2 regions of the Bradyrhizobium sp. 521_C7_N1_3 genome follow, and region 1 is predicted to be linked to the other one. Evidence: riboswitches for the same ligand, from Rfam matches in the RefSeq annotation. Region 1 holds a riboswitch; the other holds the start of a gene.

What was found. A riboswitch is a leader RNA that binds a small molecule or an ion and turns the genes downstream of it on or off. The one in region 1 is predicted to bind glycine.
Region 2: it holds a riboswitch for glycine, as region 1 does, so the genes downstream of both, gcvT (glycine cleavage system aminomethyltransferase GcvT) here and AB7008_RS32085 (D-amino acid dehydrogenase) in region 1, are expected to answer to the same signal.

Annotation. Positions count from the first base shown of each region.
Region 1 covers NZ_CP197232.1:6,788,983-6,796,767, forward strand. The annotation lists gene AB7008_RS32075 (ABC transporter substrate-binding protein) at 1-323, opposite strand, end outside; partial or broken gene AB7008_RS32080 (M20/M25/M40 family metallo-hydrolase) at 590-1,712, shown strand; glycine riboswitch at 1,897-2,000, shown strand; glycine riboswitch at 2,004-2,120, shown strand; gene AB7008_RS32085 (D-amino acid dehydrogenase) at 2,187-3,488, shown strand; gene AB7008_RS32090 (ABC transporter permease) at 3,671-4,612, shown strand; gene AB7008_RS32095 (ABC transporter permease) at 4,632-5,519, shown strand; gene AB7008_RS32100 (ABC transporter ATP-binding protein) at 5,534-7,183, shown strand; gene AB7008_RS32105 (M81 family metallopeptidase) at 7,419-7,785, shown strand, end outside.
Region 2 covers NZ_CP197232.1:6,943,723-6,951,507, forward strand. The annotation lists gene AB7008_RS32855 (NADP-dependent isocitrate dehydrogenase) at 1-113, shown strand, start outside; gene AB7008_RS32860 (DUF3455 domain-containing protein) at 210-713, shown strand; gene AB7008_RS32865 (cyclic nucleotide-gated ion channel) at 718-1,944, opposite strand; gene alaS (alanine--tRNA ligase) at 1,951-4,629, opposite strand; glycine riboswitch at 4,864-4,952, shown strand; gene gcvT (glycine cleavage system aminomethyltransferase GcvT) at 5,098-6,246, shown strand; gene gcvH (glycine cleavage system protein GcvH) at 6,258-6,626, shown strand; gene gcvP (aminomethyl-transferring glycine dehydrogenase) at 6,782-7,785, shown strand, end outside.

The sequences.
Region 1 (7,785 bases):
TCGTGCCACTTCAGGCCATCGCGCAGCGTGAAGGTATAGGTGAGCTTGTCGTCGGAGATCTTCCAGTCCGCCATCTGCGGCTGGATCTTGAAGTTCGAGTCCGTCGCGATCAGCGTGTCGTAGACCATGTAGCCATGGTCACGCGTGATGTAGGCGGTGGTGAAAATCGGATCGATGATGCGCAGATCCGAATGCATCACCGCGGTGATGGTCTTGCTGGCGGCGGCAAGTACCGGCGAGGCCATCGCCGTCGAAAGCGCAACGACCGATAGCGCAAGTGTGGAGGCGAACGCGCGACGCCCCCGGCGCATCAAGCTCAACATAAAAGTTTCTCCTGACGTGAAACTGTTCAAAGGCAGGTTATTGGTTGAGCATTCGGTTCGTTCTTTAGGCGAACTAACCTCATGCGATGCCTTTGTCTTTCGAGACTTGCAGACAGTGCTGAGCGCGTCAATCCGGTTTCGCTGCAGCCCCAAGCGGCGCGCTCACGGGCTCCACAAAGATCGGTTTGGCTCTACAACGCTTTCCGCCAGTCCTGTCCACGCCAATGCAATGCGCGTTCCATCTTTCAAGCCTGAGAGACATTAAGATGAATCCAGCCAATCTTCCCTTCGATTCCGAGGCGATGCTCCAGGGCCTGCGCACCTGGGTGGAATGCGAGAGCCCGACCTGGGACGCGGGCGCCGTCGACCGCATGCTCGATATCGCAGCGCGGGATATGGCGATCATGGGTGCGACGATCGAACGCATCGGCGGCCGACAGGGCTTCGGCGGCGTGATCCGCGCGCGCTTCCCGCATCCGAAACAGGGCGAGCCGGGCATCCTGATCGCCGGCCACATGGATACCGTCCACCCGGTCGGCACCATCGAGAAGCTGAAATGGCGGCGCGAGGGCAACAAGTGCTACGGCCCCGGCATCTACGACATGAAGGGCGGCAATTATCTTTCGCTGGAAGCGATCCGGCAGCTGGCGCGCGCCTCCTTCACCACGCCGCTGCCGATCACCGTGCTGTTTACGCCCGACGAGGAAGTCGGCACGCCCTCGACGCGGGACATCATCGAGGCGGAAGCCGCGCGCAACAAATATGTGCTGGTGCCCGAACCGGGCCGCGCCGACAACGGTGTCACCACCGGACGTTACGCCATCGCGCGCTTCAATCTGGAAGCGACGGGCCGACCGAGCCATGCCGGCGCGACATTGTCGGCCGGACGCTCGGCGATCCGCGAGATGGCGCGGCAGATCCTCGCGATTGACGCGATGACGACGGAGGACTGCACTTTCTCGGTTGGCGTCGTGCACGGCGGACAATGGGTCAATTGCGTTGCCACGACTGCCACCGGCGAGGCGCTGTCCATGGCCAAGCGCCAGGCCGATCTCGATCGCGGCGTCGAGCGGATGCTGGCGCTTTCGGGCACGACCAATGATGTCACGTTCGCGCGGCGTCACGCGCCCCGTATGGGAGCCGGATGCCGGCACCATGGCGCTTTATGAAAAGGCGCGCGGCATCGCCAAATTGCTCGGCACTGAGCTACCGCATGCGAGCTCCGGCGGCGGCTCCGACGGCAACTTTACCGGCGCGATGGGCATCCCGACGCTCGACGGCCTCGGCGTGCGCGGCGGCAACGGCCACACGCTGGAAGAATTCATCGAGGTCGAGAGCCTGGTCGAGCGCGGCCGCCTGATGGCCGGTTTGCTGGCGACGCTGGAGTAATAGGGCCGAGTCATCCCGGGGCGATGCAAAGCATCGAACCCCGGGATCTCGAGATTCCGGGTTCGCGTCTTCGACGCGCCCCGGAATGACGACGCAAACTTCGCACTGCACAATGCGTTGGCAGTCACGGTTTGAAATTTAGCCTTGTCCAAAAATGAGGCGTATCGTACTGCTCGATCGTCCACGCGACGATGCGGGAGAGATTGCAGCGAAGGTTTCGGCTTTCGTTGCGGCGCCGACGGAGCAACCGCCCCGGAAACTCTCAGGCAAAAGGACTGTATCGTCAGGACGATCTGGAGAGAGACGGCACGATCTCAACGTCGTGACGTCCACCGAAGGGGATAGTCCGCAAGCTGACCTCGCCCGAGGTTGAGCAACGGATCAAGCTCTCAGGTAACCGTGACAGATGGGGCGCCGCCAACGGCCTTTGGCCGGCGGTTAGCCGTCTCTAACTCACGGGAGCCCCGAACTATCATGACCCATATCGCCATCATCGGCGCCGGCATCACCGGCGTAACGACCGCCTATGCCCTGCTCGAACGCGGCTACAAGGTGACGGTGCTCGACAAGCACCGCTACGCCGCGATGGAGACGTCCTTCGCCAATGGCGGACAGCTCTCCGCCAGCAATGCCGAAGTGTGGAACAGCACTGCGACGATCCTGAAAGGCCTGCGCTGGATGTTCCGGCGCGATGCGCCGCTGCTGATGAACCCGCGGCCGAACTGGCACAAATATTCGTGGATGAGCGAGTTCGTCGCCAATATCGGCAACTACCGCGCCAACACGGTCCAGACCACGCGGCTCGCGATCGAGGCCCGCAAGCATCTGTTCGAGATCGCGGAGCGCGAAGGCATCGACTTCGATCTCGAACGCCGCGGCATCCTGCACATCTATCACGACAAGAAGGGTTTTGAATCCGGCCTGCAGGTCAATGCGCTGCTGAAGGAAGGCGGGCTCGATCGCCGCCCGGTGACACCGGAGGAGATCCGCGCCATCGAGCCGACGCTACGCAAGGACTATTTCGGCGGCTTCTACACGCCGTCGGATGCGACCGGCGATATCCACAAGTTCACGCGCGGACTTGCGGAAGCCTGCAAGCGGCGCGGCGCGACCTTTATCCACGAAGCCAACATCGATTCCATTGCCCAGGCAGGTGGCGGCTTCGTCATCGGCTGGGCTGATCTTTCCGCAACCGACGCTGTCGCGTCCGCGCGCGGCATGTTGAAGGTGGACGGTGTCGTGGTCTGCGCCGGCGTGGCCAGCCGTCACTTCGCCGCCCTCCTCGACGAGCGGGTCAACGTCTACCCGGTGAAGGGCTACTCGATCACCGTGCAGCTCGACACTGCCGCAAGCCGCAATGCGACGCCGACCGTGAGCCTGCTCGACGAAGCCGCCAAGATCGTCACCAGCCGGCTCGGCGCCGATCGCTTCCGCGTCGCAGGCACCGCAGAATTCAACGACTTCAACCGCGACATCCGCGCCGACCGCGTGCAGCCGCTGGTCGACTGGGTGCGCGGCAACTTCCCCGGCGTCGAAACGTCCAAGGTCGTGCCCTGGGCCGGGCTGCGGCCGATGATGCCGAACATGATGCCGGTGGTGCGCGCAGGACGGATGCCGGGCGTGTTCTTCAACACCGGTCACGGTCATCTCGGCTGGACCTTGTCGGCCGCGACCGCGCAGATGATTGCCGGGACCATCGACGGCTGGCGCGGGCTCAACGCACCGCCGACCGGACCGTCACTCAGGGTTGAGCGCGAGTTCCGTCATGCATCTTGAGTGGTCGATATCGGAGGCACGGCCGCCTCTTGCGACCGCCCTGCCCTTGGCACACAATTTGCCCCGAAAGGTCGGCTTCTCCGGCCGGCTTTTCCAGCCCGAGTGACAGGCGTGCATGATAGACAGAACCGATTCCAAGGGGGCCTCCCGGCCCCACAAGTTCCGCAGCCGGAGATAGGTGCATGCTAGGTTATCTCATTCGCCGCGTTCTGGCCGCGGTGCCCGTGATGGGCGTCGTCGCGCTGTTCGTCTTCCTGCTGCTGCGGCTGACGCCGGGCGATCCCGCCGCCATTCTCGCCGGCGACAACGCGACGCCGGAACGGTTGGAACGCATCCGCGACTCGCTCGGCCTCAACGAGCCGCTGATCGTGCAATTCATCACCTGGGTGAACAAGCTGCTGCACGGCGATCTCGGGACGTCGCTGATCTCCAACCTGCCGGTCATGAAGATGATCAGCCAGCGCGTCGAGCCGTCGATCTCGATCGCGCTCTCGACGATCATTCTCGCCGTCATCGTCGCCGTGCCCCTGGGCGTCATCGCGGCGTGGAAGCACGGCACCTGGATCGACCGTTTCGTGATGGGCCTTTCCGTGCTCGGCTTCTCCGTGCCGGTGTTCGTGGTCGGCTATCTTCTGATTGAGGTCTTCGCGATCGACCTGCGCTGGGTGCCGGTGCAGGGTTTCCGCAGCATCTTCAACGGCTTTGGACCGTTCTTCGAACGTATCATCCTGCCGACCTGCGCGCTCTCCTTCATCTACATCGCGCTGATCGCGCGCATGACGCGCGCGGCGATGCTCGACGTGCTCGGCGAGGACTACGTCCGCACGGCGCGTGCCAAGGGCATCAACGAGGTCGCCGTGATGATGCGCCATGCGCTGCGCAATGCCGCGGTGCCCGTGATCACCGTGATCGGCACCGGCTTTGCGCTGCTGATCTCCGGCGTCGTCGTCACCGAGAGCGTGTTCAACATCCCCGGCATCGGCCGCCTCACGGTGGACGCGGTGCTGGCGCGCGACTATCCGGTCATCCAGGCGATGATCCTGCTGACGTCGCTGATCTATGTGGTCGTCAATCTCCTGATCGACGTCGCCTACACGCTGCTCGATCCCCGGATCCGGTACTGAGGCAAGGATACCAACAAAAATGTCCGTCGATAGCCTCCCCCAGTCGTCAATTCCGATCACGTCGCCATTGCGGCCGCGTTTCGGATTCCTCACCTCGACGCCGATCATCGCGGCGGCCACGATCTTGCTCGCGCTGATCGTGCTGGTCTCGATCCTGGCGCCGCTGATCGCGCCGCACGATCCGGTCCAGCTTGCGCCCTCGCAACGGCTGAAGCCGGCCTCGGCGCAGTTCCTGCTCGGCACCGACGCCTATGGCCGTGACCTCTTGTCGCGCGTGATCTATGGCGGCCGCATCTCGCTCCTGATCGGCATCGGCTCGGCGATCCTGGCGATCGCCATCGGCCTTGCGATTGGCCTCGTCTCCGGCTTCTTCAAGCTGGTCGATGCCGTCCTGATGCGCGTCATGGACGGCCTCATGGCGATGCCGAGCATCCTGCTCGCGATCGCCGTGGTCTCGCTGTCCGGCGCCAGCATCTGGACCGTACTGGTCGCGATCACCATCCCCGAAATACCGCGCGTGGCGCGCCTGGTGCGCTCGGTCGTGCTGTCCGCGCGCGAGGAGCCTTACGTCGAGGCTGCGATCTCGGTCGGCTCCAGCCTGCCGAAGATCATGTGGCGCCATCTGATGCCGAACACGATCGCGCCGCTGATCGTCCAGGGCACCTATGTCTGCGCCTCCGCGATCCTGACCGAGGCCATCCTCTCCTTCCTCGGCGCCGGCATCTCGCCGGAGACGCCGACCTGGGGCAACATCATGGCCGAAGGCCGCCAGTATTTTCAGCTCAAGCCGACGCTGATCTTCTGGCCGGGCCTGCTGCTTTCGATCGCCATCCTCAGCATCAATCTGATCGGCGACGCCGCCCGCGACGCCCTCGATCCCCGCATGAAGCAGCGGGACGGCAAGTGATGACGGATCAAGTGATGACCAACCCAGTCCTCGACATCAACAACCTCGTCGTCTCCGTCGGCAAGAAGCCGAAGGGCGCCAACATCATCGACGGCATCTCGATCCAGGTGCACAAGGGCGAGACACTGTGTCTCGTCGGCGAAAGCGGCTCGGGCAAGTCGGTGACCTCGCTCACCACGATGGGCCTGCTGCCGAAGGGCACGCTGGTTCCGACCGGCGGCAGCGTCAAGCTGGTCGGCGAAGAGATTCTCACCGCGACCGATCGCCGGCTGCGCCAGCTCCGCGCGACGCAGATGGCGATGATCTTCCAGGAGCCGATGACCGCGCTCAATCCGGTGGTGCCGGTCGGCCGCCAGATCGACGAGGTCCTGCGCGCCCACACCGATCTCGACGCCAAGGCGCGGAAGAAGCGCATTCTCGACATGATGGAGCAGGTCCGCCTTCCCCAGGTCGAGCGCATCTTCGCCTCCTATCCGCATCGCCTCTCCGGCGGCCAGCGCCAGCGCATCATGATCGCGATGGCGCTGGTGCTGGAGCCGAAGCTGCTGATCGCCGACGAGCCGACCACCGCGCTCGACGTCACCACGCAGAAGCAGATCCTGACGCTGATCCGCGACCTCCAGCGCGATCACGGCACGGCCGTCCTGTTCATCACCCACGACATGGGCGTGGTTGCCGAGATCGCCGACCGCGTCGCCGTGATGCGGCAGGGCCGACTGGTCGAGACCGGTCCGCTCGAAACCGTGCTGCGCAACCCGACCATGGAGTACACCCGCAATTTGCTTTCTGCGGTCCCGAGCCTGGTGCCGCGCGCGGCGCGGCCCGAGACCAAGGAGCCGGTGGTGCTGGAGGCCAACGAGCTCGGCAAGGTCTATAAGGAGCGCGCCTTCTTCGGCAAAGGCCGCGAGGTCGTCGCCGCCGACAAGGTCACGCTGACGCTGCGCAAGGGTCGCACGCTCGGCATCGTCGGCGAGAGCGGCTCGGGCAAGTCGACGGTCGCGCGGTGCATCGTGCGCCTGATCGATCCGACCTCCGGCGGCGTGCGCCTTGCCGGCCGCGAGATCGCTGATATTTCGCGCCGCCTGCTCCAGCCGCACCGTCAGAAGATCCAGATCGTGTTCCAGGATCCCTATCGCTCGCTCAACCCGCGCATTAGCGTCGGCGAATGCATCGCTGAAGGCCCGATCAATTACGGCACCTCGCATGCCGATGCGATGAAGCGGGCCCGCGAGCTGCTCGAGCTCGTCGGCCTGCCCGCGGACGCAGTGACGCGCTATCCGCACCAGTTCTCCGGCGGCCAGCGCCAGCGCATCGCCATTGCGCGTGCGCTCGCGCTCGATCCGGACGTGCTGGTCGCGGACGAAGCGGTCTCGGCACTCGACGTCTCGGTTCAGGCGCAGGTGCTGGAACTGCTCGACGAGATCCAGAACCGGCTCGGCATCGCCATCCTGTTCATCACCCACGATCTGCGCGTCGCAGCCCAGATCTGCGACGAGGTCGTGGTGATGCAGCACGGCCGTGTCGTCGAACAGGGCTTGGCCGCCGAGGTGCTGACGCATCCGAAGGAAGCCTACACCAAGGCGCTGCTGGAGGCCGCACCGGGCCGCGGCTGGGATTTTGCGAACTTCCGACCGGTGTCGGAAGGCGCGGCTGCTACGGCTTAACTCTCTCAGTCGTCATTCCGGGGCATCGCGAAGCGATGAGCCCGGAATCCATCGAACGGCAGACTCTGCAGCACCATGGATTCCGGGCTCGCGCCAAGTGGCGCGCCCCGGAATGACGGCGGAGCAGCATTCCCAAAACGATCTGACCCTATGCGTGGCGCGATTGCTTCTCACCTTGCTCTCTCCGCAAGGCCAAGGCTAACGTCGCGCACTTTCAAACGCTGGACCAGAATTGATGACACGTATCGCCGTCGGCGGCTTCCTGCACGAGACCAACACGTTCGCCCCGACGAAGGCGACTTTCGCGGACTTCCAGCATGGCGGCGGCTGGCCGGCCATGACGGAAGGCGCCGACGTGCTGAAGGTAATGCGCCGCATCAATGTCGGCCTCGCCGGCTTCGTCGACAGCGCCGAAGCCAATGGCTGGAACCTCATTCCGACGATCGCCTGCGGCGCAAGTCCGTCGGCGCATGTCACCAGGGACGCCTTCGAGCGTATCGTGAAGGTGATGGTCGACGGTATCGCCGCCGCCGGCCCGCTCGATGCGGTCTATCTTGATCTGCATGGCGCGATGGTGACCGAGCATCTCGACGACGGCGAAG
Region 2 (7,785 bases), 150 kb from region 1:
CCGGCTACATGACCAAGGATCTCGCGCTCCTGGTCGGTGCCGACCAGCGCTGGCTCTCGACCACCGGCTTCCTCGACAAGGTCTCGGAGAATCTCACGAAAGCGTTGGCGTAAGCCCGCGCATTATTTTCGTCTGATCGGGGTTAGACATCGTTATGGGCCGCGCTTAGGCGCGGCCCATTCATTTTGACCCCGTTGCGGAGGCCACCCATGTCCATCGTCAAGTTCGCCGTCCCCTGCCTGCTGCTCGCGGCCGTGGCCGGACCCGCCGCGGCCGCGGAGCCGCTCCCCGACGCCATCGCCGCCCCCGGCGAGACCGTCGTGCTTAGCGTTCACGCCGAAGGCGCGCAGGTCTATGACTGCAAGGCAGCCGCCGACGGCAAGCTCACCTGGGCTTTCCGGGAGCCGGTGGCGACGCTGCTCGTCGAGGGCAAGACCGTCGGCCGCCACTACGCCGGCCCGAACTGGGAGCTTGCCGACGGCAGCGGCGTGGCCGGCAAGGCCATCGGCAACGCGCCGGGCGCAACCGCCGCCGACATCCCCTGGCTGAAGCTGGAGGTCGCCTCCCGCCGCGGCAGCGGCATCCTGACGCCGGTCACCACCGTCCAGCGCATCAACACCCACGGCGGCAAGCTCGAGGGTTCTTGCGACAAGGCCGGCGAGTTCAAAAGCGCGCCGTACTCGGCGGACTACATTTTCCTGAAGAAGGGCTGACCGCTTAGCGGTCGGTGTCGTCGCGCTCCGCCTGCGCCAGTTCCGCCGCCGCGAGGTCGCCGGTCTCCTCCAGCCGGGCTTTCGCGGTCTGGTGGACGTGGGCAGCGAGCGTCGGCATGCGCTCGATCAAAGCGTGAAAATCCTGGGCGTCGAGCACCAGCAGCCGCGTCTTGCACGTCGCCGTCACCGTGCCGCTGCGTTTGGTCTTATGCAGCAGCGCGATCTCGCCGAAGAAGGTGCCGTCGCCGAGCCGCACCTGCTGGCTCGGCAGCGCGATCTCGACCTCGCCCGCAGTGATGAAATACATCGAGGAAGCGGCATCGCCGCGGCGGACCAATATCTCGCCCTGCTCGATGGTGCGGGCGCGGAGCAGCCGCATGATGTCGGCAATCTCTGCTGCGCTGAGATGCGAGAACAGCGGCACCCGCGCCAGCATGCCCCAGGTGACGACGAAATCGCGCCGCCTCACCTCCTCGGCAAAGGCGGTCGAGATGATCGCGACCGGCAGCGCGATCATGGCAAAGCCGCTGATGATGGCGAATACCGAGATGAACTTGCCGAGCGGCGTCACCGGCACGACGTCGCCATAGCCGACGGTGCCGAGCGTCACGATCGCCCACCACATCGCGTCTGGAATGGTGCCGAGCTTGCTGGGCTGCACGTCGCGCTCGATAGCGTAGAGCAGCGAGGCGAAGGTCAGGACCACACCGATCAGGATGACGATGCAGCCGATCAGCGCACGCCGCTCGGCATGGATGGCCGCGAGCAGCGAGCGCATTGCCGGCGAATAACGGATCAGCTTGAAGAACGGCAGCACGCCGAGCCCGGCCAGCGTCGCGTGCCGGCCTGTGGCCAGCACGATCGCGGCCGGCAGGAACGCCATGAGGTCGATGATGCCGAGCGCGGAGAAGGCATAAGAGAGCCGGTCGGACAGCGCGGAGCCGTTGCGCTGGGTGTGCCCCGCCACGGTCCACAGCCGCGCCAAATATTCGAGCGCGAACACGATGACGGCGAGGACGGCGACCGCGCTGAACAGCGTGTCGAACCGCGCGTCGAGCTCCGGCACCGAGGCAAGGATCATCGCGACGACGTCGAGCACGATGACGCCGATGATGATCTGGATGAAGCGCGACCCGATCGAGTAGGCGAGCGGATCGTGCTCCAGCAATTCGTACAGGCGATCCCTTAGGTTGGGATCGGCCGGGCCACGTCCTCGCGGAACGAGGCGCATGAGTCTTTAAGCGCCTGCCATCGCTTTTTCGATCGCCGCGAGCGCCTCGGGCGCCTTGGCGCCATCGGGGCCGCCGGCCTGCGCCATGTCGGGCCGGCCGCCGCCGCCCTTGCCGCCGAGCGCCTCGGAGGCGACGCGCACGAGGTTCACGGCATTGAAGCGCGCGGTGAGATCCGCGGTGACGCCGACAACGATGCCGGCCTTGCCGTCCTCGGTGACGCCGACGATGGCGACCACGCCGGAGCCGATCTGCTTCTTGCCGTCGTCCGCAAGGCTCTTGAGATCCTTCATCTCGATGCCCTCGACTGCGCGCGCCATCAGCTTGACGTCGCCGACCTCACGCACGCCTGCGGCTCCGCCGTTCCCGACGGACGTACCGCCGCCCATCGCGAGCTTCTTACGGGCGTCGGAGAGCTCGCGCTCGAGCTTCTTGCGCTCCTCCATTAACGCGGCGATGCGCACCGGCACGTCGTCGACCGAGGTGCGCAGCTCGTTGGCCGCGCTCTTCGCCAGCGCCATGGTCTCGTTGGCGTGCCTGCGCGCATAATTGCCGGTCAGCGCCTCGATGCGGCGCACGCCGGAGGCGACCGCGCTCTCGCCGGTCAGCGTGATCAGGCCGATGTCGCCGGTGCGCTTCACATGGGTGCCGCCGCAGAGCTCGACCGACCAGCCGAGCGCATTGGCGCCGCGCTCACGCGCGGTCCTACCCATCGAGACGACGCGGACCTCGTCGCCATATTTCTCGCCGAACAGGGCACGCGCCCCGGCCTCGCGGGCCTCGTCGACGCCCATGACGCGCGTGGTGACCTCGTCGTTCTCCAGCACCACGTCGTTGGCGATGTCCTCGACGCGGGCGAGCTCTTCCGCCGTGATCGGCTTCGGATGCACGAAGTCGAAGCGCAGGCGGTCGGGGGCGACCATCGAGCCGCGCTGGGCGATGTGATCACCGAGCACCTGACGCAGCGCCTCGTGGATGAGATGCGTCGCCGAATGATGCGCGCGGATCGACGAGCGGCGCGAATGATCGACCTCGAGCTGCAGCGCGGTACCGAGCTTCAGCTCGCCGCTCTCGACGGTGCCGACGTGAACGAAGAGATCGCCGAGCTTCTTCTGCGTATCGGTGACGCGGAACTTGATGCCGCCCTCGCCGCTGAGCAAGCCAGTGTCGCCGACCTGGCCACCTGATTCCGCGTAGAACGGCGTCTGGTTGAGCACGATCGCGCCGGTCTCGCCGGCCTTGAGGCTGGCGGCTTCCTGGCCGTCCTTCACCAGCGCGGAGACCACGCCTTCGGCGCTCTCGGTCTCATAGCCCAGGAATTCGGTGGCCCCGAGCTTCTCACGCAGCGGGAACCAGATTGCTTCGGAGGCCGCCTCGCCAGAACCCTTCCAGGACTCGCGCGCCTTGGCCTTCTGCCGCTCCATCGCGTCGGTGAACGAGGCCTGATCGACGCTGATGCCGCGCGACTTCAGCGCGTCCTGTGTCAGATCCAGCGGAAAGCCGTAGGTGTCGTACAGCGTGAACGCGACGTCGCCATCGAACATGTCGCCCTTCTTCAACGACGCGCTCTTCTCGTCGAGGATCGCAAGGCCGCGGGTCAGCGTCTTGCGGAAGCGGGTCTCTTCCAGCCGCAGCGTCTCCTCGATCAGGTTTTCCGCGCGCATCAACTCGGGATAGGCCTGGCCCATCTCGCGGACCAGCGCCCAGACCAGGCGGTGCATCAGCGGCTCCTTGGCACCGAGCAGCTGCGCATGGCGCATCGCGCGGCGCATGATCCGGCGCAGCACGTAGCCACGGCCCTCGTTCGACGGCAGCACGCCGTCGGAGACGAGGAAGGCCGAGGAGCGCAGATGGTCGGCGATGACGCGGAACGAGGCCACGGTCTGCTCGTTCGGCCCGCTGCCGAGCGCGGACGCGGTCGCGTCGATCAGGTGGCGGAACAGGTCGGTCTCGAACACGCTGTCGACGCCCTTCATGACGCTGGCCATGCGCTCCAGCCCCATGCCGGTGTCGATCGAGGGACGCGGCAGATCCACGCGCTCCTCCTTCGTCACCTGCTCGTACTGCATGAACACCAGGTTCCAGAATTCGAGGAAGCGGTCGCCGTCCTCTTCCGGCGAGCCCGGAGGTCCGCCCCAGATGTGATCGCCGCGGTCGATGAAGATTTCCGAGCACGGGCCGCACGGACCGGTGTCACCCATCGCCCAGAAATTGTCCGAGGTCGGGATGCGGATGATGCGGTCGTCGGAGAAGCCGGCGATCTTCTTCCACAGGCCGGCCGCCTCGTCGTCGGTGTGGTAGACGGTGACGAGCAGCTTGTCCTTCTTGAGCCCGAACTCCCGCGTGATCAGGGTCCAGGCCAGCTCGATCGCGCGCTCCTTGAAATAGTCGCCGAACGAGAAATTGCCGAGCATCTCGAAGAAGGTGAGATGGCGTGCGGTATAGCCGACATTGTCGAGGTCGTTGTGCTTGCCGCCGGCGCGCACGCATTTTTGCGACGTGGTGGCGCGCTGATAGGGCCGCTTCTCGACGCCGGTGAAGACGTTCTTGAACTGCACCATGCCGGCATTGGTGAACATCAACGTGGGATCGTTGCGAGGCACCAATGGCGAGGACGACACGATCTCGTGGCCGTTCTCGGCAAAGAAGTTCAGAAAGGTCGACCTGATCTCGTTGACGCCGCTCATGTTCATCCAATCGGGTGTGCTTGGACCCGCTGATTTGCCATCCAAACCGGGCATTTGGGCTGATATCTGCGGGTCAAAGCGCTTTTAGACAAGGCCAGCTGCGCTGTCCAGAAACTGTGCAAGGAGATCAGTGAGTTGCCGCAGGCGCGCAATCCCGTTTGCAATCCCGTTGAAAGCCGTCAGGTGCGCGTTGACAGGCTTGGCCGGCCTGTGGTCTGTACCCATCTGTATCGTACGGCCACGTCGGGAGAGACCGGCTTTGGTGCCGGCGCCGAAGGAGCAACCGCCCCGGAAACTCTCAGGCAAAAGGACCGCGTGGCTTTGACGACATCTGGAAAGAGGCGCCGACGGGCATAACACCCGGACAGCGTCCGCCGACGGGATAATACTCTCAGGCACAGCGACAGATGGGGCTTCGACTGGTTGCTACCGGGGAATCGTCCCCGGGGAACCGCCGAGGGCCCCGTAATGCTTGCGCGCGACGACCAAGATTCCCTCAAACGTACGCCCCTTCACGGGCTTCACGTCTCCCTCGGCGGCAAGATGGTGCCGTTCGCGGGCTATGACATGCCCGTGCAGTACCCTGCGGGCGTCCTGAAAGAGCACCTCCATACCCGTTCCTCCGCCGGCCTGTTCGACGTCTCCCACATGGGCCAGCTCGCGCTCCGGCCCAAATCCGGCAAGGTCGAGGACGCCGCCCGCGCGCTGGAACGGCTGGTGCCGCAGGATATCGTGGCGATTGCCCCGGGACGGCAGCGCTACGCCCAGTTCACCAATCCGGACGGCGGCATTCTCGACGATCTGATGGTCGCCAATTTCGGCGACCATCTGTTCCTGGTCGTCAATGCCGCCTGCAAGGAAGCGGACGAGGCGCATCTGCGCGCGCATCTCTCGGGCGACTGCATCATCGATTCGCTTCAAGACCGCGCCCTGATCGCGCTGCAGGGCCCGAAGGCGGAAGCCGCACTGGCGAAATTGTGTGCAGAGGCGCCCGCCATGAAGTTCATGGACGCCGGCCCGCACAAGGTTGCCGGCCTCGACTGCTTCGTCTCGCGCTCCGGCTACACCGGCGAGGACGGGTTCGAGATCTCGGTCCCCGCCACGCACGCCGAGCACCTCGCCAGGACGCTGCTTGAAAACCCCGACGTGATGCCGATCGGCCTTGGCGCCCGCGACAGCCTGCGGCTGGAGGCCGGGCTCTGCCTCTATGGCCACGACATCGACACCGCGACCACGCCGGTCGAGGCGGCGCTGGAATGGTCGGTGCAGAAGAGCCGCCGCACCGCCGGCGCCCGCGCCGGCGGCTTTCCCGGCGCCGAGAAGATTCTTGCCCATTTCGACAACGGCGCGAGCCGCCGCCGCGTCGGCCTGCGCACGGAGGGCCGCGCGCCGGTGCGCGAGGGCGCGCTGCTGTTTGCGGATGCCGCAGGCGGCGAGCCGATCGGAAAGGTCACCTCGGGCGGTTTCGGCCCGAGCCTGAACGCGCCGGTCGCGATGGGCTATGTGCCCACGGCATCGAGCGCGCTCGATACAAAACTCTTCGCCGAAGTGCGCGGCCAGCGGCTGCCGCTCACGGTCGCCGCCATGCCCTTCGTGAAAAACACCTACAAACGCTGAGGACTGAGAAAATGACCACGACGCTGTACACCTCCGACCACGAATGGCTCGCCATCGACGGCGATGTCGCCACCGTCGGCATCACCGACTACGCGCAGTCGCAGCTCGGCGACGTCGTATTCGTCGAGTTGCCCAAGGTCGGCCGCAGCCTGAAGAAGGCGGAAGCCGCCGCCGTCGTGGAATCGGTGAAGGCCGCCTCCGACGTCTACGCGCCTGTCACGGGCGAAGTGCTCGAGACCAACGACGCGCTCGCCGCCGAGCCGGCGCTGGTGAACTCGGATGCGCAAGGCAAGGCGTGGTTCTTCAAGATCAGGATGGCCGACAAGAGCGAGCTCGGCGGCCTCATGGATGAAGCCGCCTACAAGGCACATACGGCGTGAGGATTATGAGCCGAGCCTCAACATACTCACTGTCATGCCCCGCGAAGGCGGGGCATCCAGTCAACGCAGCCGGTTCGGCTAGACCCGAGAGGCCGCGGCGTACTGGATCGCCCGCCTTCGCGGGCGATGACAGCAACTCCTAGCGAGGACCCATGATGACCGCGCACCGCAAATCCAACGGCGACACCGCCAGTTTCGTTCGCCGCCACATCGGCCCCTCCGCCCGCGATGTCGCCGCCATGCTGGAGGCCGTCAGCGCCAAGAGCGTCGACGCGCTGATGGCGGAGACGCTGCCGGCCTCGATCCGGCAGACCGCTCCGCTCGATCTGGGCAAGCCCTTGAGCGAGACCGAGGCGATCGCGCACATGGCCGAGCTCGCGCGAGAGAACCAGGTCTTCACCTCGCTGATCGGCCAAGGCTATTCCGGCACGATCCTGCCCGCGGTGATCCAGCGCAACATTCTGGAGAACCCGGCCTGGTACACGGCCTATACGCCCTACCAGCCCGAGATCAGCCAGGGCCGGCTGGAGGCGCTGCTCAACTTCCAGACCATGATCTGCGATCTCACCGGGCTCGACGTCGCCAACGCCTCGCTGCTCGATGAGGCGACCGCCGCGGCCGAAGCGATGGCGCTCGCGGAGCGGCACTCGCGGGTCGAAGCCAAGGCCTTCTTCGTCGACAAGGACGTGCATCCGCAGACGCTCGCCGTGATGCGCACCCGCGCCGAGCCGCTGGGCTGGACCCTGATCGTCGGCGATCCCCTCACCGATCTCGACAAGGCCGACGTGCTTGGCGCGCTGCTGCAATATCCGGGCTCCTCGGGCGCCGTGCGCGACCTCAGGCCTGCGATCGCGGCCTTGAAGGCCAAGGGCGCGCTCGCGATCGTTGCCGCCGATCTCCTGGCGCTGACGCTGCTCGCCTCGCCCGGCGAACTCGGCGCCGACATCGCGATCGGCTCGGCGCAGCGCTTTGGCGTGCCGATGGGCTATGGCGGGCCGCACGCCGCTTACATGGCGGTGCGCGATGCGCTGAAGCGCTCGCTGCCCGGCCGCATCGTCGGCCTCTCCGTGGACTCGCGCGGGATGCCTGCCTATCGCCTCGCGCTGCAGACCCGCGAGCAGCACATCCGCCGCGAGAAGGCGACCTCCAACATCTGCAC